4 regions of the Pseudarthrobacter linnaei genome follow, and region 2 is predicted to be linked to each of the others. Evidence: riboswitches for the same ligand, from Rfam matches in the RefSeq annotation. Region 2 holds a riboswitch; each other region holds the start of a gene.

Region 1 (5,200 bases), on a different contig from region 2:
AGCGCACGTCGCCGATGTTGGCCACGTGCGAGTGCAGTTCCAGGGCGTCGACGAAGCGCTTGCCCGACTCGGCTCCCCCCGCGATGTTGAAGGAAACGATGGCGCCAGTCCCCTTCGGGCCATACTTGCGGCCGCGCTCGTACCAGGGGCTGGACGGCAGCCCTGCATAGGCGACGGATTCGACGTCGTCCCTGGCCTCAAGCCAGCCGGCCACCTTGATGGCGTTGGCGACGTGCCGCTCCATCCTCAGGCTCAGGGTCTCGATGCCCTGGGCGATGAGGAAGGCGTTGAACGGGGACACCGCCGAGCCGAGGTCGCGCAGCAGCTGGACGCGCGCCTTGAGGATGTAGGAGAGGTTGGCGCCGAGGGCGCCGTCCTTGCCGAGGTCGCGGGCGTAGACCAGGCCGTTGTAGGTGGGGTCCGGGGTGTTGAAGCCGGGGAAACGCTCCGGGTCCTTGCCGAAGTCGAAGTTGCCGGAATCCACGATCACGCCCGCGATCGCGGCGCCGTGGCCACCAAGGTACTTGGTGGCGGAATGCACCACAATGTCCGCCCCCCACTCGATAGGCCGGATGAGGAAGGGGGTGGAGAGCGTGTTGTCCACTATCAGCGGGATCCCGGCCTCGTGTGCCACCTGCGAGATGCCCTCGATGTCCAGCACGTCCTGGCGGGGGTTGGAGACCACTTCGCCGAAGAACAGCTTGGTGTTGGGCTGCACCGCGTCGCGCCACTGGGCCAGGTTGTCCGGATCCTCGACGAAGGTGACGGAGATGCCGAATTTCTTCAGGGTGTGCGCCAGCAGGTTATACGTGCCGCCATAGAGGCTGGGGCTGGCCACCACATGGTCGCCGGCCTCGGCGACGTTCATGATCGCCAAGGTCTCCGCGGCCATGCCGGAGCTCAGCAGCAGCGCCGCGAGTCCGCCCTCCAGGCTGGCCACCCGCTGTTCGACGGCGTCCTGGGTGGGGTTGCCGATCCGGGTGTAGATGGGAGCCAGTTCGGCAAGGGCGAAGCGGTTAGCGGCGCTTTCGGCGCTGGGGAAGACGAACGACGTCGTCTGGTAGATCGGCAGTGAGCGGGCGCCGGTGGCGCTGTCCGGCTCCTGGCCGGCGTGGATCTGACGGGTTTCAAAGGACCAGGCGCTGGACATTGGGACACTCCTCAAGGGACCGGGCCCAGGCATCCCCCGGGCCCATTGGACCGGGGCTGCACTGGCGCCGCGCTTGCCGTCCGGCGGGTGCCGGTCGGCCAGGTCTTCACCCGGGGCACCCCACCGCGTGACGAGGGTTGCCGGCCAGCAAGCCGGGGCTGTGCGCTGGCACTCATGACCTGCCCCCAGTCTAGGAACCCGTTCCGGCTGTGGATACCTTTGTGACATGAACATGAAGTTGCACGGCCCGCGGGGACAAGAGAGCCCTGCCGTTCGCCGGGGTGACGCGGACCGATACCCGGCGGAGAAACCCCCAAAAGGACATCCCATCATGGTTAGGGCAGCCTAAGCTGAGAGCCGCATCACAAAGTGTCAAGATGAGGGCATGCGCATGGATCACGTCTCTTACGCCTGTGAACAAGATGGCCTAGCTGCCACCACCGAACGAATTGCGTCTGCCCTCGGCGTCGAAGCCGTGAAGGGCGGAGTACACCCCAGATTCGGGACCCGCAACATGATCATCCCGCTCGCGGGACACAAATATGTCGAGGTCGTGGAGGTCCTGAACCACCCCGCGTCCGACAAGGCCCCCTTCGGCCAGGCCGTCCGCGCCCGCTCCGAAGCAGGCGGCGGCTGGATGGGCTGGTGCGTCGAAGTTGACGACCTCGCCCCGTTCGAGGAGCGGCTCGGCCGCGCCGCCGTCAACGGCAACCGCAAGTTCCCGGACGGCCGAGAACTGGTCTGGAAACAGATCGGCATCCTCGGGCTCATCGCCGACCCCCAGGTCCCCTACATGCTCAAATGGGAAGGCGATCCGGACCTCCACCCGTCGAAAGCCTACGAGAGCAACGTCAAGATGTCCGCCCTCACGATCGCCGGCTCGGCAGGGCGTGTCACCGAATGGCTCGGTGTCCCGGTCGAGAAGCCGCTGGAAGACGTGGCCGTGAACTGGCTCGCTCCCCGCGGGACGCCCGGCATCCTCTCCGTCACCTTTGAAACGGCCTCCGGAGCCGTCACCATCTAACGCCCCACACTTCGGCCGCCATCAGCGGGTGCCAATGACGTCACCCACCGATGGCGGCCGATACTTTTTAACGCCGCCCCGGCCCCGGGCTGAGCTGGACGTGCTCCCGGCTTTTAGGGTTGGTGTGTGGTTTTGTGGTGTGCGCGGGGTCATCCGAGGCCGATGGACTTCCCGAACAGGCTGAAGCCGACGAACGCGACGACGTCCAGCACGGCGTGCGCAATCACCAGCGGCATCAGGCGCCGGGTCTTGATGTAGACGAGCGCGAAGATGACGCCCATGATGGCGTTGCCGATGAACGGCCCGAAGCCCTGGTAGAGGTGGTAACTGCCGCGCAGCATCGAACTGGCTAAGATCGCCAGCGGCAGGCTCCAGCCGAGCTTAGGGAGCCGGTCCAGCAGGTAACCCACCACGATCACTTCCTCCACTATCCCGTGCCGGATCGCGGAGAGGACCAGCACCGGGACCGTCCACCAGTAGGAATCCAGCGCGCTGGGGATGATCGCCGTCGTGATGCCCAGCGCCCGGCCCGCGGCGTACAGGCCCAGGGACGGGATGCCGATCAGCGCCGCCAGCCCGAACCCCTGCAGCAGGTCCCGGCCGGGGCGGGCGAAATTGAGGCCCAGTTTCTGGAACGCCGTGACGCCGCGGCTGCCGCCTCCGGACAGGCTTGACGTCCGGTGGTCGGTGAGGAAATAGAGCGCCAGGACCACCGGCACCAGAGCGAAGAAGATGTCCAGCAGCTGGTAGGTGAGATCGAAGTATTCGCGGTTGCTTTGCGACCGGTTCAGGGTGGAGGTGCCCTCCGCCAGCGGCGCCCGGGTCATCTTGTCCAGCAACTGGACGACCGAGTACACAGCGGACTGCCCCAGGGACAGGCCCAGGACGATCCAGACTTCTAAGCGCAGACGGCGGCGGGAGGGAACGAGCATGTTCCTATCTTGCCCGGTCTTGGCTTGCCCGGTCTTGCCCGGCTTGCCGCCTATGCTGGGGTTTATGAGTGCGCCCGGGAAAATCATCATGATCCGGCACGGCCAGTCCGCGGCCAACGCCGACACCTCGATCTACAACCGGGTGCCCGATTACCGGATTCCGTTGACCGACCTCGGCGTGGAACAGGCCCGGGCCGCCGGCGAGCAGGTCCGGCGGTTGCTCGACGGCCGCCCGGTGTGCGTGTACGTCTCCCCCTACCTGCGGGCCTACCAGACCCTGGAGGCGCTCAACCTCGGTGCGCTGGTGGAGCGGGTGATCGAGGAGCCGCGGCTCCGTGAGCAGGACTGGGCCAACTTCCAGATCGCCGGTGAGATCGAGGACCAGAAGGAACTCCGTAACGCCTACGGCCACTTCTTCTACCGCTTCCGCGAAGGCGAGTCCGGCTCGGATGTCTATGACCGGATCTCCTCCTTTATGGAGACCCTGTACCGGCACTGGTCCAGGCCCGGATACGCCCCCAACGCACTGTTTGTCACCCATGGGCTCACCATGCGGCTGTTCTGCATGCGATGGTTCCACTGGTCCGTGGAGTACTTCGAGTCGCTCAACAACCCGGACAACGCCGAGGTCCGCACCCTGTACCGCACCGGGGAGGGCAAGTACGAGCTGGACAAGCCGTTCAGCCAGTGGGAGGCCCGGCGCATCGATGAGACGGTGCTGGACGCCCCGCCGATGTTCTTCTAGCAGCCGCGGCTCATTCCGGGACCCGGGCGATCACCTGCCGGAACTTCCCGCTCAGGCCGCTTTGTTCCGGCGGTTCTTCCGCGCGGACGACGTCGACATTCCCCAGTTCCAACCCGGCAAGGTACTCCAGCAGCCTGCCGGACGCCGCATGCCACACCGCCGCGGCATCGGCACCGGGTTCCGGTTCGAGCCGGAGCCGGAGGGTCGCCGGACCTGTCTGGACAAGCTGGCCGCGGTGCAGTCCTGGCGTTTCGTTGACCACCGATCCGATGGCGAGCGGCAGGACCCGGACCGTGGTGCCGTCGGCGCCCAGCAGCCGCAGGACATCGTCACGGCGGCCCGCGACCCGGATGGCCGGCAGCGGGCTGCCGCACCCGCACGGGCCGGTCTTCGCCAGCACCGAGTCGCCGAGGTCGTAGCGGATGATCGGCTGCACGCGGTTGGCGAGGTTGGTGAGCAGCGCGGTGTGGGACGGCTCCCCCGGCGGTGTGGGTGAGTAGTCGGCCCCGACCGGTTCCAGGATGGCCCAGTCACTGTTGACGTGCAGCCAGCCGCGGGCGCAGTCGAATGCCAGCGGGGTGAACTCGGAGGCCGCGTAGGCATCGTGGACGGCAGCGCCGAACGCCTCCGCGATGCGGGCCCGCACGTCCGGGCCGCAGGATTCGCCGGCGAGCTCCACCACTACCGGTTTCAGGTGGAGCCGGCCGGCCACCTGCTCCTCGGCGAGCAGCGCGAGGGCACTCGGGTAGCCGGTGACGGCCGAGGGGTCGTAGTCGTTCAGGGCTGCCACGAGCCGCGCCAGCGGCTGCTGCACCGGGAACGCCCGGAACGCCCGCCGCCGCCACCCGCTGCGCCGGCGCTGCCATTGCACCCAGCCCGCCCCGGCGTAGTGTCCGCCCGTGCCCACCACAGCCGCCCAGCGCAGCCCGCGGCGGGCCATCGCCAGCAGCTCGGCCGGAGACAGCCAGGCCAGGTCGACGCGGAGGATAAAGGACTGGGAGACCGCCAGGGAACGCGGGTCGTGCACGAAGATCCCGGGGTGCCCGGTGGTGCCCGACGTGGTGCAGACGAAATACCGGCCCAGGAACGGCGTTCCGACCAGGGACGGATCGGCGATGAACGCCTCGACCCCGGCGCGGGTAACGGCGGGGTCGGTGACCCAGTCGTCGAAGTTGGCCATCAGCTCCTGTTTGGTGACCGGGGGCAGCTGCGCCAGGATGACGCCGCCGGAGAGCCGGGCGGGCGCCACGTCCCGGTACAGGTGCCGGTAGAACGGCGAGCTGGTCCGGGCGTGGGTGACGATCGCTGCCAGCCTGGCCTCGCGGCGCCGGGCCAGGCCGGCTGGCCCC
Region 2 (5,200 bases):
AGCGGATCTTGCTGGCCTTGAGCCGGGCGATCAAACGGCTGTAGCCCTTGATGCGCAGGGTCCCCAGGTGGTCGAACAGGAGGCGGACTTTTACGCCGCGGTCGGCGGCCTCCTCCATTGCGGTCAACAGCTCGTCCGTGACATGGTCCGAGCTCAAAATGTAGAACTCCGCGTTGACGAATTCCTTGGCCTCCCGGACGGCGGCCGCCATCGCCTTGATCGAGGTCGGGTAGCCGGGCAGGAGCTCCACCCGGTTGCCGTCCACCATCGGCAGCGAGCCCAGAGTCTTGTTCAGTTCCGCCGCGGAGGAGACCCATTCCGGGCCCTCGTAGCGGCTTTCCAGCATCGCCAGGTCGGAGGCGCCGGCGCGTACCCGGGTGCTCACGGCGTCCTGCTGTGCCCGGCGCTTGCGGGAGAGCCGGAAATTGCCGAAGAGCAGGAAGAGGACCAGGCCCACGGCCGGGACGAAGAAGATGATCAGCAGCCAGGCCATGGCCGTGGTGGGGCGCCGGTTTCCGGGGATGATGCCGAGTGCCAGCACCCGGATGGCGAGGTCAACGACGGTGAGGATCAGGATCACCCAGGAGGGCAGGGATTCCGCCAGGGAAAATGGCCACAACACAGACGAACCCCTCAAGCTCCAGACCCGCGGAACAGTTCCGGAACGGGCAACCGTCAAATCCTATCCCGCAGCCCGCCGCACTAAGCTGAAGCCATGACTTCTCCTGCTGCCGTCCCCGCCCCCGTCCCGGTGCTGGTGTTCCTGGATCCCGCGTTCGACGGCGGTCGGCTGGCCGACGCCACGAGGCCGCAGCTGATGGCGACGGACCAGGGCGCCACCCGCGGCGACGGTGTTTTCGAGTCGCTGCTGGCCGTGGGCGGGCAGCCCCGCAAGCTCCAGGCGCACCTGGACCGGCTGGCCGGGTCCGCCCGGCTGCTGGAGCTGGACATCCCGGCCGAGGACGCCTGGCGCCGGGCCATCACGACGGCGACCAGCGAATACCGGCGCCGGCACGTGCCGGCCGCCGCAAGTGTCGGGGACGACGAACTCGTGGTCAAGCTCCTCGTAACCCGCGGCGTCGAAGGTGCGCCCGGGCCCACCTGCTGGGTCCAGGCCTCCGCCCCCGGGCCCGCCGGGAGGCGCCAGCGCGACACCGGGATCGACGTCATTCTGCTGGACCGCGGCTACGACAGCGACATCGGGGAACGGGCCCCGTGGCTGCTCCTGGGCGCCAAGACCCTGTCCTACGCCGTCAACATGGCCGCGCTTCGCTACGCCCGCGCCCAGGGCGCGGACGACGTCATCTTCACCTCCGCGGACGGCCAGGTCCTGGAGGGTCCGACGTCGACCGTGCTGCTCGCCCACCTGGAGACCACCGACGACGGCGCCGGCGGGGTCCGCACCGTCCGGCGGCTCATCACGCCCCAGCTCGACAGCGGGATCCTGCCCGGCACCTCGCAGGGCGCCTTGTTCACCGCGGCCAAGGCCGCGGGCTGGGAGCTGGGCTACGGCCCGCTGGAGCCCCGCGACCTGTACGACGCCGATGCCGTGTGGCTAATCTCCAGCATCCGGCTGCTGGCGCCCGTCAACCACATCGACGGCAAGGAAATCGGCACGCCGGAGCTGCGCCGGCAGCTCACGGCGGAGCTCAACGCGCTGTACGCCACGATCGAGTAGCCCGTTACCGAAACAACGCGGGGTCAGCTAGCGCCCATCCGGGGCGCCGGGATGGGCCGTAGCTGACCCCGCGTTGCTTGAAGGACCGTTACTTAACATGACGGCCGCGGCGGTGCTGCCGGCGTTGCAGGTGTTACGTTTTTGGTGAGTAATGAGAACCGGCGCCAAGCCCTGACTGGCCGGTCGGCAACCCTCCCTTTCGCGGCGGGGTGCCTCAGGTGAATACTCGGCAATCGACCCATTCGAGCTGCAAGCGTGAAAGAAGGAGATCCGTCGTGCCTGACGCTTCCGCCCCCGCTGTCCCCGCAACAGCACCCGCCCCCGCAGTCCACGGTGCCGCCGGGGAGAAACTGGCATACCGCCTGTTCACGGGCCCCGATGACCGCGCCTTCTGCGAGCGCGTCTCGGCCGCCCTCGCCGAGGGCTATGTGCTGCACGGCGGCCCGGCCGCCACGTCCAACGGCGGCCGCGTCATCGTGGCGCAGGCCGTGGTGCTGCCGGCCGCGGTCGCCAGCGCCGACGCCGCCGTCGCCAATGCCGTGGATGATCTCGAGTTCGACGGCGGGGGCCACGCGTGAGCTACGCCGGGGACCTCAGCCCGCAGGAGGCCTGGGCCAAGCTGGAGGACGGCGCCATTCTGGTGGACGTCCGTACCGAGGGCGAATGGGCTCACATCGGCATCCCGGACACCGCGGCCGCGGGCATCAAGCGCAATGACCCGCTCTTCATCCAGTGGAACCTGGCCGGCGGCATCCCCAATGCGCGCTTCATAGAACAGCTAACGCTGCAGCTGAAACAACAGGCGCCCGGCGGCAGCACCGAACTGGTCTTCCTGTGCCGTTCGGGCGCCCGGTCCGTGGCCGCGGCGACGGCGGCGACGGAGGCCGGGTTCATGTCCTACAACGTCCTTGAGGGCTTCGAGGGCGAGCCGGACCGCCACGGCGAACGCACCGTCAACGGCTGGAAGAACCGCGGCCTGCCCACCACCTCGGAAAGCACTAAGTGACCTTCAACCCTGACGCCGCCGGCTGGAGCGCCGACACCCAGGCCGTCCGCGGCGGACTCGACCGCACCGCCTTCCAGGAAACGTCCGAACCGGTCTTCCTGAACTCCGGCTTCGTGTACGAATCCGCGGCCGCCGCGGAGCGCGCCTTCACCGGCGAGGACGAGCGCTTCGTCTACTCCCGCTACGGCAACCCCTCGGTGGCCACCTTCCAGGAACGGCTCCGGCTGCTCGAGGGCACCGAGGCATGCTTCGCCACCGCCTCGGGCATGTCCGCGGTCTTCACCGCCCTCGGCGCCCTGCTGGCCGCCGGCGACCGGGTGGTCGCGGCCCGTTCGCTGTTCGGATCCTGCTTCGTGATCCTCAACGAAATTCTTCCCCGCTGGGGCGTCGAGACGGTCTTTGTGGACGGCCCGGACCTGGAGCAGTGGCGGTCCGCGCTGTCCGAACCGACCACGGCCGTCTTCTTCGAGTCGCCGTCGAACCCAATGCAGGAAATTGTGGATATCGCCGCCGTGAGCGACCTGGCGCACGCCGCCGGGGCGACGGTCGTCGTCGACAATGTCTTTGCCACCCCCCTGCTGCAGCGCTGCGGGGAGCTCGGCGCGGACGTGGTCGTGTATTCGGGGACCAAACACATCGACGGCCAGGGCCGGGTGCTCGGCGGCGCGATCCTGGGCACCAAGGAGTTCATCGAGGGTCCCGTCAAGCAGCTCATGCGCCACACCGGCCCGGCGCTCTCCGCGTTCAACGCCTGGGTGCTGACCAAGGGGCTGGAGACCATGGCCCTGCGCGTGAACCATTCCTCCGCCTCCGCGCTGCAGCTTGCCGAATGGCTGGAGGAGCAGCCCGCGGTCAGCTGGGTCAGGTACCCGCTGCTGCCGTCCCACCCGCAGTACGAACTGGCCGCCCGGCAAATGAAGGCCGGCGGCACCGTGCTGACCTTCGAGCTCTCCCCGTCCGCCGGGCGTTCAGCGAGAGAGGCTGCGTTCGCGCTGCTCGACGCGCTGCGGATCATCGATATCTCGAACAACCTGGGCGATTCGAAGTCGCTCATCACCCACCCCGCCACCACAACGCACCGCGCCATGGGGCCCGGAGGCCGGGCGGCGATCGGGCTTAGTGACGGGGTGGTGCGCCTCTCCGTGGGCCTCGAGGACCTCGAGGACCTGACCCGCGACCTCGGCCAGGGGCTCAAGCAGGTTTAGGGCTGTTACGGTCCGCGGTCAGGGTCGGCCGCGGCGGACCCTGCCCAGGGATGAGCCCTGGGCCGCCGGGTCCCCGGTTATGGTTCCCTGCATGGTCACGTCGACGGCCCGTTCGACGACGGCGGCCAGCCCGCCTGCGGGAAACGGCTCCCGCTGCAGCTGCGACCCTGTGCCCTCCGCCAGGATTCGGCCGACGCCCGCCCGCACCAGGTCCAGCTCACCCTGCTCCTCCAGCACGGGGGCCACAAAGTCCACCAGCGCGTGGACCACCTCCGCGGCGGGGGCCGGGGTGAAGGTTCCGAAGTCCAGCAACTGCCCGCCGAGTCCGCAGTTGCTGGCCTGCCACGCAGCCATCCGCAGCAGCAGCGTCGGCACCGGGGCGGGATCGACGCCGTCGTTCCATTCCCGGGACGCCGACTCGACGAGCGCGCGCACAAGCACGGCGATCAGCGCCGCGTCCTCGGCGCGCAGGCAGACATCGGCGACCCGGATCTCCACGGTGGGATGCTGCCGGCACAGCCGCGCGTCGAAGTAGATCATCCCTTCGTCCATCAGGACGCCGCTTTCGATCAGCCGCGTCACCACCCGCCGGTAGACCGGCAGGCTGCCGAAGATCATCGTGGGGCCGGAGCCCGGCCACCGGTTCCAGGCCTGCGTGCGGTAGCTTTCGAACCCGGTCTCCGCGCCGTTCCAGTAGGGCGAGTTCGCGCTGAGCGCGATCAGCACGGCGAGCTTGTCGCGGATCCGGTCCATCACCGCCACGCCTTCCTCCGGAGACTCCACGAAGGTATGGACGTGCAGGCCGCAGGTCAGCTGGTTCCGGACCGTGAGTCCGAAGCGTTCCTGCATGGTCAGATAGCGCTGATTCGGCGTCAGGTGGGTGGCGGCGCGGTGCGGGGAGGTGGCGAGCGCGGCGACGCGGCCGCCGTGCACCCGGGCGGCGCGGTCCGCGAGTGCCCGGCCCTGATTGAGCTGCCGGAGCAGTTCGGTGTGGTCCAGGCACGGCCGCGTCTGGGTTTCGATCTGTTCCAGTTTGAGTTCGTGGCTGAAATCGGTGCCCACGCCGGCGTCATGCAGCCGTGCCGGGTCAACCGCGCCCGCGTCCTGCTTCGGCGGGACCAGGCTGGGCAGCATGACCTCGGCGAGGGCGAGCAGCAAACCCGTTTCGGGGTCCACTATCAGCAGTTCTTCCTCCACGCCGAAGGTGCGCATGGTTCTATTGTGCGACAGGATCCGCCGAAACGCTCTACCCAACGCGGGGTCACACCGCGCCCATGCAGGGCCTCAGGATGGGCGCGGAGTGACCCCGCG
Region 3 (5,200 bases), on a different contig from region 2:
GAGGTTCACTCCAGGGTGAGCCCAGCCCGCAGACGAAACTCACTTTAGGAGTCAGCATGCCCATTGCAACCCCAGAGATCTACTCCGAGATGATCGACCGCGCTAAGACGGGCGGCTTCGCGTTCCCCGCCGTGAACGTCACGTCCTCCCAGACCCTCAACGCGGCCCTGCGCGGTTTCGCCGAGGCCGAGTCCGACGGCATCGTCCAGGTCTCCACCGGCGGCGCCGCCTACTGGTCCGGGGCCTCCACCAAGGACATGGTGGCCGGTTCGCTCGGCTTCGCCGCGTTTGCCCGCGAAGTCGCCAAGAACTACGGCGTCAACATCGCCCTGCACACGGACCACTGCCCCAAGGACAAGCTGGATGGGCTCGTCCTGCCGCTGCTGGCAGCCTCCGAAGCCGAGGTGAAGGCCGGCCGCAACCCGCTCTTCAACTCCCACATGTGGGACGGCTCCGCCGAGACCCTGCCGGAAAACCTGCGCATCGCCCGTGAACTGCTGGAACGCACCGCTGCCGCCAAGATGATCCTCGAGGTCGAGATCGGCACGGTCGGCGGCGAGGAGGACGGCGTCGAGAACGCCATCAATGACAAGCTGTACACCACGGTTGAGGACGCGCTCGCCACCATCGATGCCCTCGGTGCCGGCGAGAACGGCCGCTACATCACGGCGCTGACCTTCGGCAACGTGCACGGCGTCTACAAGCCCGGCGGCGTCAAGCTCCGCCCGGAGATCCTCAAGGACATCCAGGAGCAGGTCGGCGCCAAGATCGGCAAGGCCAACCCGTTCGACCTGGTCTTCCACGGCGGCTCCGGGTCCTCCGAAAAGGAGATCGCCGACGCCGTCTCCTACGGTGTGATCAAAATGAACATCGACACCGACACCCAGTACGCCTTCACCCGGCCCGTGGCGGACCACATGTTCCGCAACTACGACGGCGTGCTCAAGGTCGATGGCGAAGTCGGCAACAAGAAGCTGTACGACCCGCGCGTCTGGGGCGCCTCCGCCGAGGCCGGCCTCGCGGCCCGCGTGGTCGAGGCTGCCCAGCAGCTCGGCTCCACCGGCAGGACGTTCTAGGCATGTCGGAGGATTTCCGCCGGAACCTGATGGGTCCCGAGCCCACGCTCCTGCCCGCCGAAACCGAGGTCTACGCGGCGCTGGACGCGGGCCAGGAAGCCCTGGACCTGGTGGAAAAGCACCCGACGTCCTCGCTGCTGTGGGCCGTGCTGGCCGAGGAAGCGTGGAGCGAGGGCCGGACCATCGATTCCTACGCCTACTCCCGTGTCGGCTACCACCGCGGCCTGGATTCGCTGCGCCGCAACGGCTGGCGCGGCGTCGGGCCCATCCCGTGGGAACACGAACCGAACCGCGGCTTCCTCCGGGCCCTGTATTCCCTGGGCCGGGCGTCCGCTGCGATCGGCGAGGCCGAGGAACTGGAGCGGATCGAGAAGTTCCTCAAGGACTCGGACCCCGCCGCCAAGGCAGCCATCGAAGCCGAAAAGCGCTAACCGCCAACAACAACGCGGGGTCACTTACGGCCCATTCCGCACACCGGGATGGGCGGGAAGTGACCCCGCGTTGTTTGTTAAAGTCCGACGGCGGGCGTCCACCAGTTGGGTGGGCGCCCGCCGTTGTCGTTTCGGAGAACTAGCTGGGCTTGGCCAGACCGGTGCGGGCCATGGCGTCCGCGTAGACGGCGCCCATCTCTTCAAGGTACTGCTCCTGGCGGGCCGGCGTGCCGGCGAAGGCGCGGCCGCTGAGCGAGCGGACCTTGTAGGTCTTGAGGCCGCGGCGCCAGATCATGGGCACCTCGGTCTTGAGGAGCAGGTTCGCGAGGCGGTTGGCTTCGGTGCCGTGCGCCACAATCACTGAGGCGCGGGGTACGACGGCGAGGAATTTCAGCAGAGGCTTCAGGCCTGCGGAAATCTGGTCCGGCGTGAACTTGCCGTTGGGCTCGCCTGGCACGTACCAGGGGTGGACGTTCCAGGGCATGACGTACTCGGGCCGCAGGCCGAGCTTCCACTGGACGCCGAGCAGGCGGGTGGCAGCTTCCTCGTCACCGGCGGTGATGAAACCCGACTCGTCCTCGGTTCCGATGTTGGAGAAGAGGCTGATGATCCGGCATTCGTCGACGTCGTGCAGCGGGTCCACGTACGGGACGTTCATGCCAGCTTTGGTTGCCTGCAGCGTGTCGCACAGTTCGTTGACTGCTGCAACGCTAGGTTCGTAGCGGCGGCTCAGAAGCTGTTCGCGTGAATTTTCAGTGGCCAAGGCTGTCATATATTGCTGAGTCTCCTGCGGGATTGGTAAAGCTGCCAGACCGTACGCGGCATGCCGGGTACCGGGGCATGACAAGTACGGTGTGGTTTGAAAATGTGGTGTGGACCGATTCCTGGTCGATCCTTATTAGTCTATCAAGCCCTGCGAAATGACGTTTCTGCCCAGACCCGGTCACCAGAGCCGCGCGGTGGCCCGGCGGGCGCCTTCCCCCAGGGATTCCAGCTTGGCAAAGGCGATTTGCGGGTGCACCCGTCCGCCGAGACCGCAGTCTGTGGAAGCAATCACATTTTCCCGGCCCACCAGCTGGGCAAAGCGTACGATCCGGTCCGCCACCAGGTCCGGGTGCTCGACGACGTTGGTGGCGTGGGAGACGACGCCGGGGATGATCACTTTTCCGTCGGGGAGCTGGGTGTCCTCCCAGACGCGCCACTCGTGCTCGTGGCGGACATTGGCGGCCTCGAAGGAGTAGCCGCCGGCATTGACCTGCAGTACGGAGCCGAGGATGTCCGCGAAGGGGATGTCCGTGGTGTGCGGGCCGTGCCAGGAACCCCAGCAGACGTGCAGACGGATCTGCTCCTGGGGGAGGCCGCGCAGGGCCCAATTGGTGGCTTCAACCCTGAGCTGGATGAATTTGAGATAATCCGCCAGAGCCGGTTCCGGGTTGATCTGGTCCCAGCTTTCGGCCAGCGACGGATCGTCGAGCTGGACCGTGAGTCCGGCGTCGACGATGGCCTTGTACTCCTCGCGCATGGCGTCCGCGCAGGCGTAGAGGAGTTCCTCATCGGTCTTGTAGTACTCGTTGGCGACGCGGGCGCAGGAGCCGGGGGAGAGGGAAGCGACGAAGCCCTCGGCCAGTCCGGCGGCGGCCAAGCCGGTTTTGAGGTTGGCGATATCCGAGCCCACGAGGGCCTGCCCGGTGTAGCTCAGCGGGCCGGCAATCTTTGGCTGCGTGACACTCTTGCGGTGGGCCAGGATCCCGGAGAACGGATCGTTGTAGGCCTCATTGAACTTCTGCCGGTCGCGCCGGTCCGGGAAGGAGGTCAGCACGATGTGGCCCGGCGTGGAGCGGTGCACCGCGGCGTCAGCCCAGCGGTCGACGTCCGTCGGCTCAAGGCCGCCGAGCCGGCTGAAGGAGTAGTTCCACCATGCGCCGTAGTCCACCGGGCCGGACATCGTATGCCCGTATTCGCCGTCGTTGGGGATGTCGATGCCGAGGTTTTTCTGGTGCTGGACGATGTCCACCACGGAGGTTTCCAGCAGATCCAGGAACTCGGGGGTGACGCCGTCTGCTTCCTTGGCCTCGTTCGCGGCGATGAGCTCGGGGGTGCGGGGCAGGGATCCGGCGTGCGTGGCGCGGATATGGTCGGTGTTCTGGCGCATGGGGCGCTTCCTTTCCATCGGTCCTGGCGGTAGCACCCTTTGCCGCCACAAGGCCGTGGCCGGGACAGGGTTGCTGCGGCGTCAATGGTCCAGGTCCCTCGGCCGCTCGGGATGGTCAGCTCTCACTTAATTCCACCCGGCCTGCCGGCGCAAGTGCGTGCGCCGAAGTTCCGCGGGCTGGACGCCGGGCCGCGGGCAGCGGCCGGCGGGAAGTCCATTGGATGGTCAAATGAACTGCCGCGACCGTGATCGGCTAAACTTGGGTGGTAAGAGCCCCGGACTCTGGCGTTGATGGTAAGAGCACAGCGGTAGATTCGGGGCATTCTCATGAACGGCGCTGAGCTCCGGTGACCACCCAGGTGAGTCACGCGGACTTCGGCCCGAACGAATGGGGGAGGATCCCATGCCAGCAATCGTGATCGTCGGAGCCCAATGGGGCGACGAAGGCAAAGGTAAGGCCACTGACCTGCTTGGTGGCCGAGTCGACTACGTCGTCAAGCCCAACGGCGGCAACAATGCCGGGCACACCGTCGTCGTAGGCGGTGAGAAGTATGAGCTCAAGCTCCTTCCGGCCGGCATCCTGAGCCCCAACGCGGTTCCGATCATCGGTAACGGCTGCGTGGTGAACCTCGAGGCGCTGTTCCAGGAGATCGACGGACTCGAAGCCCGCGGCGCCGACACCTCCAAGCTGCGTGTCTCCGCCAACGCCCACCTCGTGGCGCCCTACCACCAGGTCCTGGACAAGGTCACCGAGCGTTTCCTCGGCTCCCGCGCCATCGGCACCACCGGCCGCGGCATCGGCCCGGCTTACATGGACAAGGTGGCCCGCCTCGGCATCCGCGTCCAGGACGTCTTTGACGCCTCGATCCTGCGCCAGAAGGTCGAAGGGTCGCTGCGGCAGAAGAACGAGCTTCTGGTCAAGGTCTACAACCGCCGCGACATCGAGGTGGATGAGATCGTGGAGTACTTCCTGTCCTTCGCCGAGCGGCTCCGCCCGCTGGTCATCGACAGCACCTATGTCCTGAACACCGCCCTGGACGAGGGCAAGGTGGTCCTCATGGAGGGCGGCCAGGCCACCTTCCTGGACGTCGACCACGGCACCTACCCCTTCGTGACCTCCTCGAACCCGACGGCCGGCGGCGCCTCCGTGGGCTCGGGTATCGGCCCCACCCGCATCTCGCGCTCCATCGGCATCATCAAGGCGTACACCACCCGGGTGGGCGCAGGCCCCTTCCCCACGGAGCTGTTCGACGAGATGGGCATGTACCTGCAGAAGACGGGCGGGGAGTTCGGTGTCAACACCGGCCGGCCGCGCCGCTGCGGCTGGTACGACGCCGTGCTGGCGCGCCACGCCTCGCGCGTCAACGGGTTCACGGACTACTTCGTCACCAAGCTGGACGTGCTCACGGGCATAGAGCAGATCCCGGTCTGCGTGGCCTACGACGTCGACGGTGTCCGGCACGATGAGATGCCGATGACGCAGACCGAGTTCCACCACGCCAAGCCGATCTTTGAGTACTTCGAAGGCTGGACCGAGGACA
Region 4 (5,200 bases), on a different contig from region 2:
CCGGAGATCAAGGGTTCGGACTTCGCCGAGACCAGCGAGCTTGCCCCCACCGTCGCCGCGCTCTGCGCCCTGGCCAGCGGCCCCTCGCGGCTGAGCGGCATCGCCCACCTCCGCGGGCACGAAACAGACCGGCTGGCCGCCCTCGTCGCCGAGATTAACCGCCTGGGCGGCGACGCCGAGGAGACCTCCGACGGCCTCATCATCCGGCCCGCCCCGCTGCACGGCGGCGTCGTCCGCAGCTACGCCGACCACCGCATGGCCACGGCCGGCGCCATCCTGGGCCTCGCCGTTCCCGGCATCGAGGTCGAGGACATTGCAACCACCGCCAAGACCATGCCCACCTTCCCTCAGCTCTGGAAGTCCATGCTCGCCCAGGGCGCCGCCGGCAGCGCAGCCCCCGCAGACTCAGCCGCCGCAACGAAGGGCACCTCCGGTGGCACGCAGCACTGACTCCTGGGACGAATCCGACGTCCGGATCCGCCCCAACAAGAAGGGCACGCGGCCCCGCACCAAGGACCGGCCCGCCTACGACGACGCCGTCACCGGGCGGATCGTCACCGTTGACCGCGGACGCTACACCGCCGTCGTCGCCGAGGGCACCCCCGAGGAACGCAAGATTATTGCCGCCCGGGCCCGGGAACTGCGCCGCAACCCCGTCGTCGCCGGCGACTTCGTCTCCCTCGTCGGGGACGTCAGCGGCGAACCCGACACCCTGGCGCGGCTGGTCAAGATCCAGGACCGCAAGACGCTGCTTCGGCGCAGCGCGGACGACACGGACCCGATCGAGCGTGCTGTGGTCGCCAACGCCGACACCCTGGTGATCGTGGTGGCGGCCGCCAATCCGGAGCCCCGGACCGGGTTCATCGACCGCGCCCTCGTGGCTGCGTATGACGCCGGCATCGAGCCGCTGCTGCTCGTCACCAAGGCCGACGTCAAGGATCCGGCGGAACTCCTCTCCAACTACCAGCACCTTGCCTTTCCGGTGATCATCTCCAAGACGGCGGACTCCGCCGCCTCCGGCATCGATGCCCGCTCGGATGACGGGCTCTCCGCCCGGCTGGACAAGGACGCCGTCTCCCAGTTGCGCGCCCACCTCGACGGGAAGGTCACCGTCATGCTGGGCCACTCCGGCGTCGGCAAGTCCACCATGGTCAACGCCCTGACCGGCGCCGAGCGCGCCACCGGCGGCGTGAACGCCGTGACCGGGCGCGGCCGCCACACCTCCTCCTCCGCCCTGGCCCTCAAGGTCAACGATGCGCCTCCGGGCAGCTGGATCATCGACACCCCCGGCATCCGTTCCTTCGGCCTGGCCCATGTGGATCCCGACCGGATCCTGCGGTCCTTCCCCGACCTCGAGCCCGGCACCGACGACTGTGAGCGGGGCTGCAAGCACGATTCCAGCGCCGTCAACTGCGGGGTGGACGCCTGGGTGGCCGCCGGCCGGGCCGGCGAATCCGGGCCCGCCCGGCTCGCCTCACTCCGCCGCCTGCTGGGGACCGACCCGCGGATGGAAGCACAGGACGTCAAGGAACTGGGGACCGTCTCGTAGCCCGGCACTGCGGCGGGCCGGGCCGTCAGCCAGCGCGCGGCGGGCCGTATCCCGCGGCATCCCGCGGCGCAGCCACGTGGCCTCCCGCCCCGCCGCCCGCTTTGGCGGTAGTTTGGAACCATGAGTCAACCCGCTTCGAGCTACAACGATGACCTGCGCCTTGCCCATGTACTGGCAGATTCCGTAGATTCCCAGACCATGAGCCGCTTCAAGGCGCTTGACCTTCGGGTTGAGACGAAGCCGGACCTGACGCCGGTGACGGATGCCGACAAGTCGGTGGAGGAAGCCATCCGCGGCCAGCTCTCCCGCTCCCGTCCCCGCGATGCCGTCCTCGGCGAGGAGTTCGGCAGTTCCGGCCACGGCTCCCGCCGCTGGATCATCGACCCGATTGACGGGACCAAGAATTTCGTCCGCGGCGTCCCCGTCTGGGCGACGCTGATCGCCCTCGTCGACGAGGGCGAACCTGTCGTCGGCGTGGTCAGCGCCCCGGCGCTGGGCAAGCGCTGGTGGGCCGCCAAGGGCGCCGGAGCCTACATGGGCCGTTCGCTGGCGGCCGCGACCCGGCTGAAAGTCTCCAACGTCTCCGAACTCTCGGACGCGTCCTTGTCCTATTCCAGCCTGGGCGGCTGGAAGCAGCGCGGCAACCTCGACGAGTTCCTTGGCCTCACCGAAGAGGTCTGGCGCACCCGTGCGTACGGGGACTTCTGGTCCTACTGCCTCGTGGCCGAAGGTGCCGTCGACATCGCCTGCGAGCCCGAACTGAATCTCTACGACATGGCCGCGCTGGTCCCGATTGTCACGGAGGCCGGCGGGCGCTTCACCTCCCTCGAAGGCGAGGACGGCCCCTTCGGCGGCAACGCCCTGGCCACCAACTCCATCCTGCACTCGGAGGTCCTCAAGCGCCTCAACCCGGGCCTGGACGACCTGCTCTAGAGAAGTCCCGTAACAAAGCGCTTCACATTCCTGCCCCGTCTTTTCTGCAGCAGCGGGCGTGACCTACGCTCGATGCAGGTCACGAGTGCCAGCGCGAAACCCCGGTTTGCTGGCCGGCAACCCTCCATTCGCGGCGGGGTGCCCCGGGTGACGACCTGGCCGGTCCGGTCCGGACCCGGCAAGCGCGGATCCCCGGTGCGTGGGGTCCTTTTCGAGCGAGGTCCCATGACGACTGCCACCATTCCCGCCACTCCTGAATTCCAAGCCGGCGCCAGCCAGGCCCGTCCCGACGCGCGGTTCGCCGTGGCCCGCCGCCCGCTGGCCGCGGTGACCGGCGCCGAGATCCAGGCACCGCTGATCCAGGGCGGCCACGTCCGCTACGCCAACCTGGACTACGGCGCCTCGGCCCCTGCCCTGTCCGTCGTCTCGGCCTACCTCAATGAGATCCTGCCGTTCTACGCCAGCGTCCACCGCGGCGCCGGCTACGCCTCGCAGATCAGCACTTCGGTCTACGAGAACGCCCGCACGATTGTCCGGGAGTTTGTGGGCGGCCGGCCGGACGACGCGGTGATCTTCACCCGGAACACCACCGATTCCCTGAACCTGCTGGCCGGCTGCCTGCCCGCCGCCGGCGGCGTGCCCACCGGCGAGGTGCTCTACCTCGACATCGAGCACCACGCCAACCTGCTGCCGTGGCAGCGCGTCCCGCACCGCAGCGTCATCGCCGCCCCCACGCTCGCCGCCACCCTGGAACTGCTCCGTGCGGAGCTCGCCCACGGCGGCGTCAGCCTGCTCGCCGTGACCGGCGCCTCCAATGTCACCGGCGAGATCCTGCCGATCCGGGCCCTGGCCGCCCTGGCCCACGACTACGGCGCCCGGATCGTCGTCGACGCCGCCCAGCTGGCGCCGCACCGGCGGATCGACATCGCCGCGGACGACGTCGACTACCTCGCCTTCTCCGGGCACAAGCTCTACGCACCGTTCGGCGCCGGGGTTTTGGTCGGCCGCCCCGACTGGCTCGACGCCGGTACCCCGCACCTGGCCGGCGGCGGGGCCGTGCAGGACGCCCGGATTGACAGTGTCAGCTGGACCACCGGCCCCGCCCGGCATGAAGGCGGCTCCCCCAACGTCCTCGGCGCCGCTGCCCTGGCCCGGGCCACCCAGGTGATCGCGGACCTGGACGTGGACCAGTGGCACGCGCACGAAAACGCGATCCGGTCCTTCCTCGTCGAGGGCCTCGCCCGGATCGACGGCGTGACGGTCCACCAGATCTTCCCGGACAGTGCATCCTTCGACTCTCCGGCAGGCGCCGGGCCTGTCAACGCCGCGGGTACCGGCACAATCGGCGTCGTCAACTTTTCGGTGGAAGGCTACGACGCGGGCCTCGTGGCGGCGTACCTGTCGGCCGAACACGGCATCGGGCTGCGGGACGGCCGCTTCTGCGCGCACCCCCTGCTCCGGCGGCTCGGGCTGCCCTCGGGCTCCCTGCGGGCCAGTTTCGGCCTGGGATCCCGGCTGGAAGACGCCCAGCGGCTGCTGGCCGCCCTCCAGGAGCTGCGCCGCACCGGCCTCGGCTGGGACTACGTCGTGGATGCCGGACGCTGGGTGCCGTCCAACGACACCCGCACCTACCCGCATTGGGCCCCCAACACGCCCGGCACCGCCGGCGCGGCGCCCTGCACCCAGCACTGACGTCCCCGGTGAGGTCCCGGTGAGGTCCCGGTGGGGCTCCCCCGGGTGTCACGGAGGGGTCCCGGTGAGGTCCGGTGGGGGCGACGGCCCTGCCGCGTGCGGTAAATTCGAAAGGTACCAACCCGGACCTGCCGAAGGAGATCGCACGTGACACGCGGCGGACCCAAGCTGCATCAGGAACGCCGCCAGGAGCTGGGGCAGAGCTTCCAGGACGGCGGGGAACACTACGAACGCGTCCGCCCCGGGTACCCTGCCGACTCGGCTGACTGGCTGATCCCCGCGGGCGCGGGGGACACCGCGGACCTCGGCGCCGGAACCGGTAAGTTCACGGCACTGCTGGTCGGGCGCGGCCTGCACACGGTCGCGGTGGACCCTTCCGCCGACATGCTGGACCAGCTGCGCCGGACGCTTCCGGGCGTCACCGCCGTCGTAGGGACCGCCGAGCACACCGGGCTGCCCGCCGGGGCGTTCGACGTCGTGACCGTCGCCCAGGCCTGGCACTGGTGCGATCCGCTCGTGGCCAGCACGGAGATCGCACGGATCCTCCGCCCCCACGGTGTGCTGGGGCTGATCTGGAACCAGCTGGACACCTCCGTTCCCTGGGTGCACCGCCTCTCGCGCATCATGCATGCCGGCGATGTCCACAAGCCCGATTTCAGACCGCCCCTCGGCCCGGAATTCACGGGGCTTCAGAGCCACCTCACCCGCTGGGAAGATCCGGTGTGCACCGCTGACATCATGGAGCTGACGAAGTCCCGCAGCTACTATCTGGCGGCCAATGAGGCGACCCGGGCCAAGGTCCTGGGCAACCTCGACTGGTACCTGCACGAGCACCTCGGCCACCACCCCGGAGAGGTCCTCCCGCTCCCTTACCTGACGCAGAGCTGGCGGGCCGTCCGGGCCTGACTCCGGCGGGGGCCTGACTCCGGCGGGCCGTCGGGGCCTGACTCCGGCGGGGCGGCACGACTCCGGCGGGCCGTCGGGGCCTGACTCCGGCGGGGCGGCACGTCAGAAACGCCGGCATGG

What was found. Region 2 has a riboswitch for S-adenosylmethionine ahead of ACZYZ3_RS07295 (DUF1737 domain-containing protein). Riboswitches for the same ligand answer to the same signal wherever they lie in the genome.
Region 1: it holds a riboswitch for S-adenosylmethionine, as region 2 does, so the genes downstream of both, ACZYZ3_RS10755 (bifunctional o-acetylhomoserine/o-acetylserine sulfhydrylase) here and ACZYZ3_RS07295 (DUF1737 domain-containing protein) in region 2, are expected to answer to the same signal.
Region 3: it holds a riboswitch for S-adenosylmethionine, as region 2 does, so the genes downstream of both, ACZYZ3_RS19035 (cobalamin-independent methionine synthase II family protein) here and ACZYZ3_RS07295 (DUF1737 domain-containing protein) in region 2, are expected to answer to the same signal.
Region 4: it holds a riboswitch for S-adenosylmethionine, as region 2 does, so the genes downstream of both, ACZYZ3_RS11200 (aminotransferase class V-fold PLP-dependent enzyme) here and ACZYZ3_RS07295 (DUF1737 domain-containing protein) in region 2, are expected to answer to the same signal.

What each region holds. Positions count from the first base shown of each region.
Region 1 is NZ_JBVAYX010000009.1:113,367-118,566, forward strand. It holds gene ACZYZ3_RS10755 (bifunctional o-acetylhomoserine/o-acetylserine sulfhydrylase) at 1-1,150, opposite strand, end outside; SAM riboswitch class IV at 1,215-1,330, opposite strand; gene ACZYZ3_RS10760 (VOC family protein) at 1,536-2,174, shown strand; gene ACZYZ3_RS10765 (CPBP family intramembrane glutamic endopeptidase) at 2,324-3,106, opposite strand; gene ACZYZ3_RS10770 (histidine phosphatase family protein) at 3,171-3,851, shown strand; gene ACZYZ3_RS10775 (phenylacetate--CoA ligase family protein) at 3,862-5,200, opposite strand, start outside.
Region 2 is NZ_JBVAYX010000005.1:173,029-178,228, forward strand. It holds gene cls (cardiolipin synthase) at 1-622, opposite strand, end outside; gene ACZYZ3_RS07290 (aminodeoxychorismate lyase) at 716-1,678, shown strand; SAM riboswitch class IV at 1,826-1,940, shown strand; gene ACZYZ3_RS07295 (DUF1737 domain-containing protein) at 1,954-2,256, shown strand; gene ACZYZ3_RS07300 (rhodanese-like domain-containing protein) at 2,253-2,684, shown strand; gene ACZYZ3_RS07305 (O-succinylhomoserine sulfhydrylase) at 2,681-3,889, shown strand; gene ACZYZ3_RS07310 (glutamate--cysteine ligase 2) at 3,908-5,101, opposite strand.
Region 3 is NZ_JBVAYX010000038.1:14,678-19,877, forward strand. It holds gene fbaA (class II fructose-bisphosphate aldolase) at 57-1,076, shown strand; gene ACZYZ3_RS19025 (DUF3151 domain-containing protein) at 1,079-1,507, shown strand; gene ACZYZ3_RS19030 (uracil-DNA glycosylase family protein) at 1,647-2,279, opposite strand; gene ACZYZ3_RS19035 (cobalamin-independent methionine synthase II family protein) at 2,451-3,659, opposite strand; SAM riboswitch class I at 3,671-3,777, opposite strand; gene ACZYZ3_RS19040 (adenylosuccinate synthase) at 4,063-5,200, shown strand, end outside.
Region 4 is NZ_JBVAYX010000010.1:59,724-64,923, forward strand. It holds gene aroA (3-phosphoshikimate 1-carboxyvinyltransferase) at 1-450, shown strand, start outside; gene rsgA (ribosome small subunit-dependent GTPase A) at 434-1,549, shown strand; gene hisN (histidinol-phosphatase) at 1,670-2,482, shown strand; SAM riboswitch class IV at 2,560-2,673, shown strand; gene ACZYZ3_RS11200 (aminotransferase class V-fold PLP-dependent enzyme) at 2,708-4,174, shown strand; gene ACZYZ3_RS11205 (class I SAM-dependent methyltransferase) at 4,322-5,080, shown strand.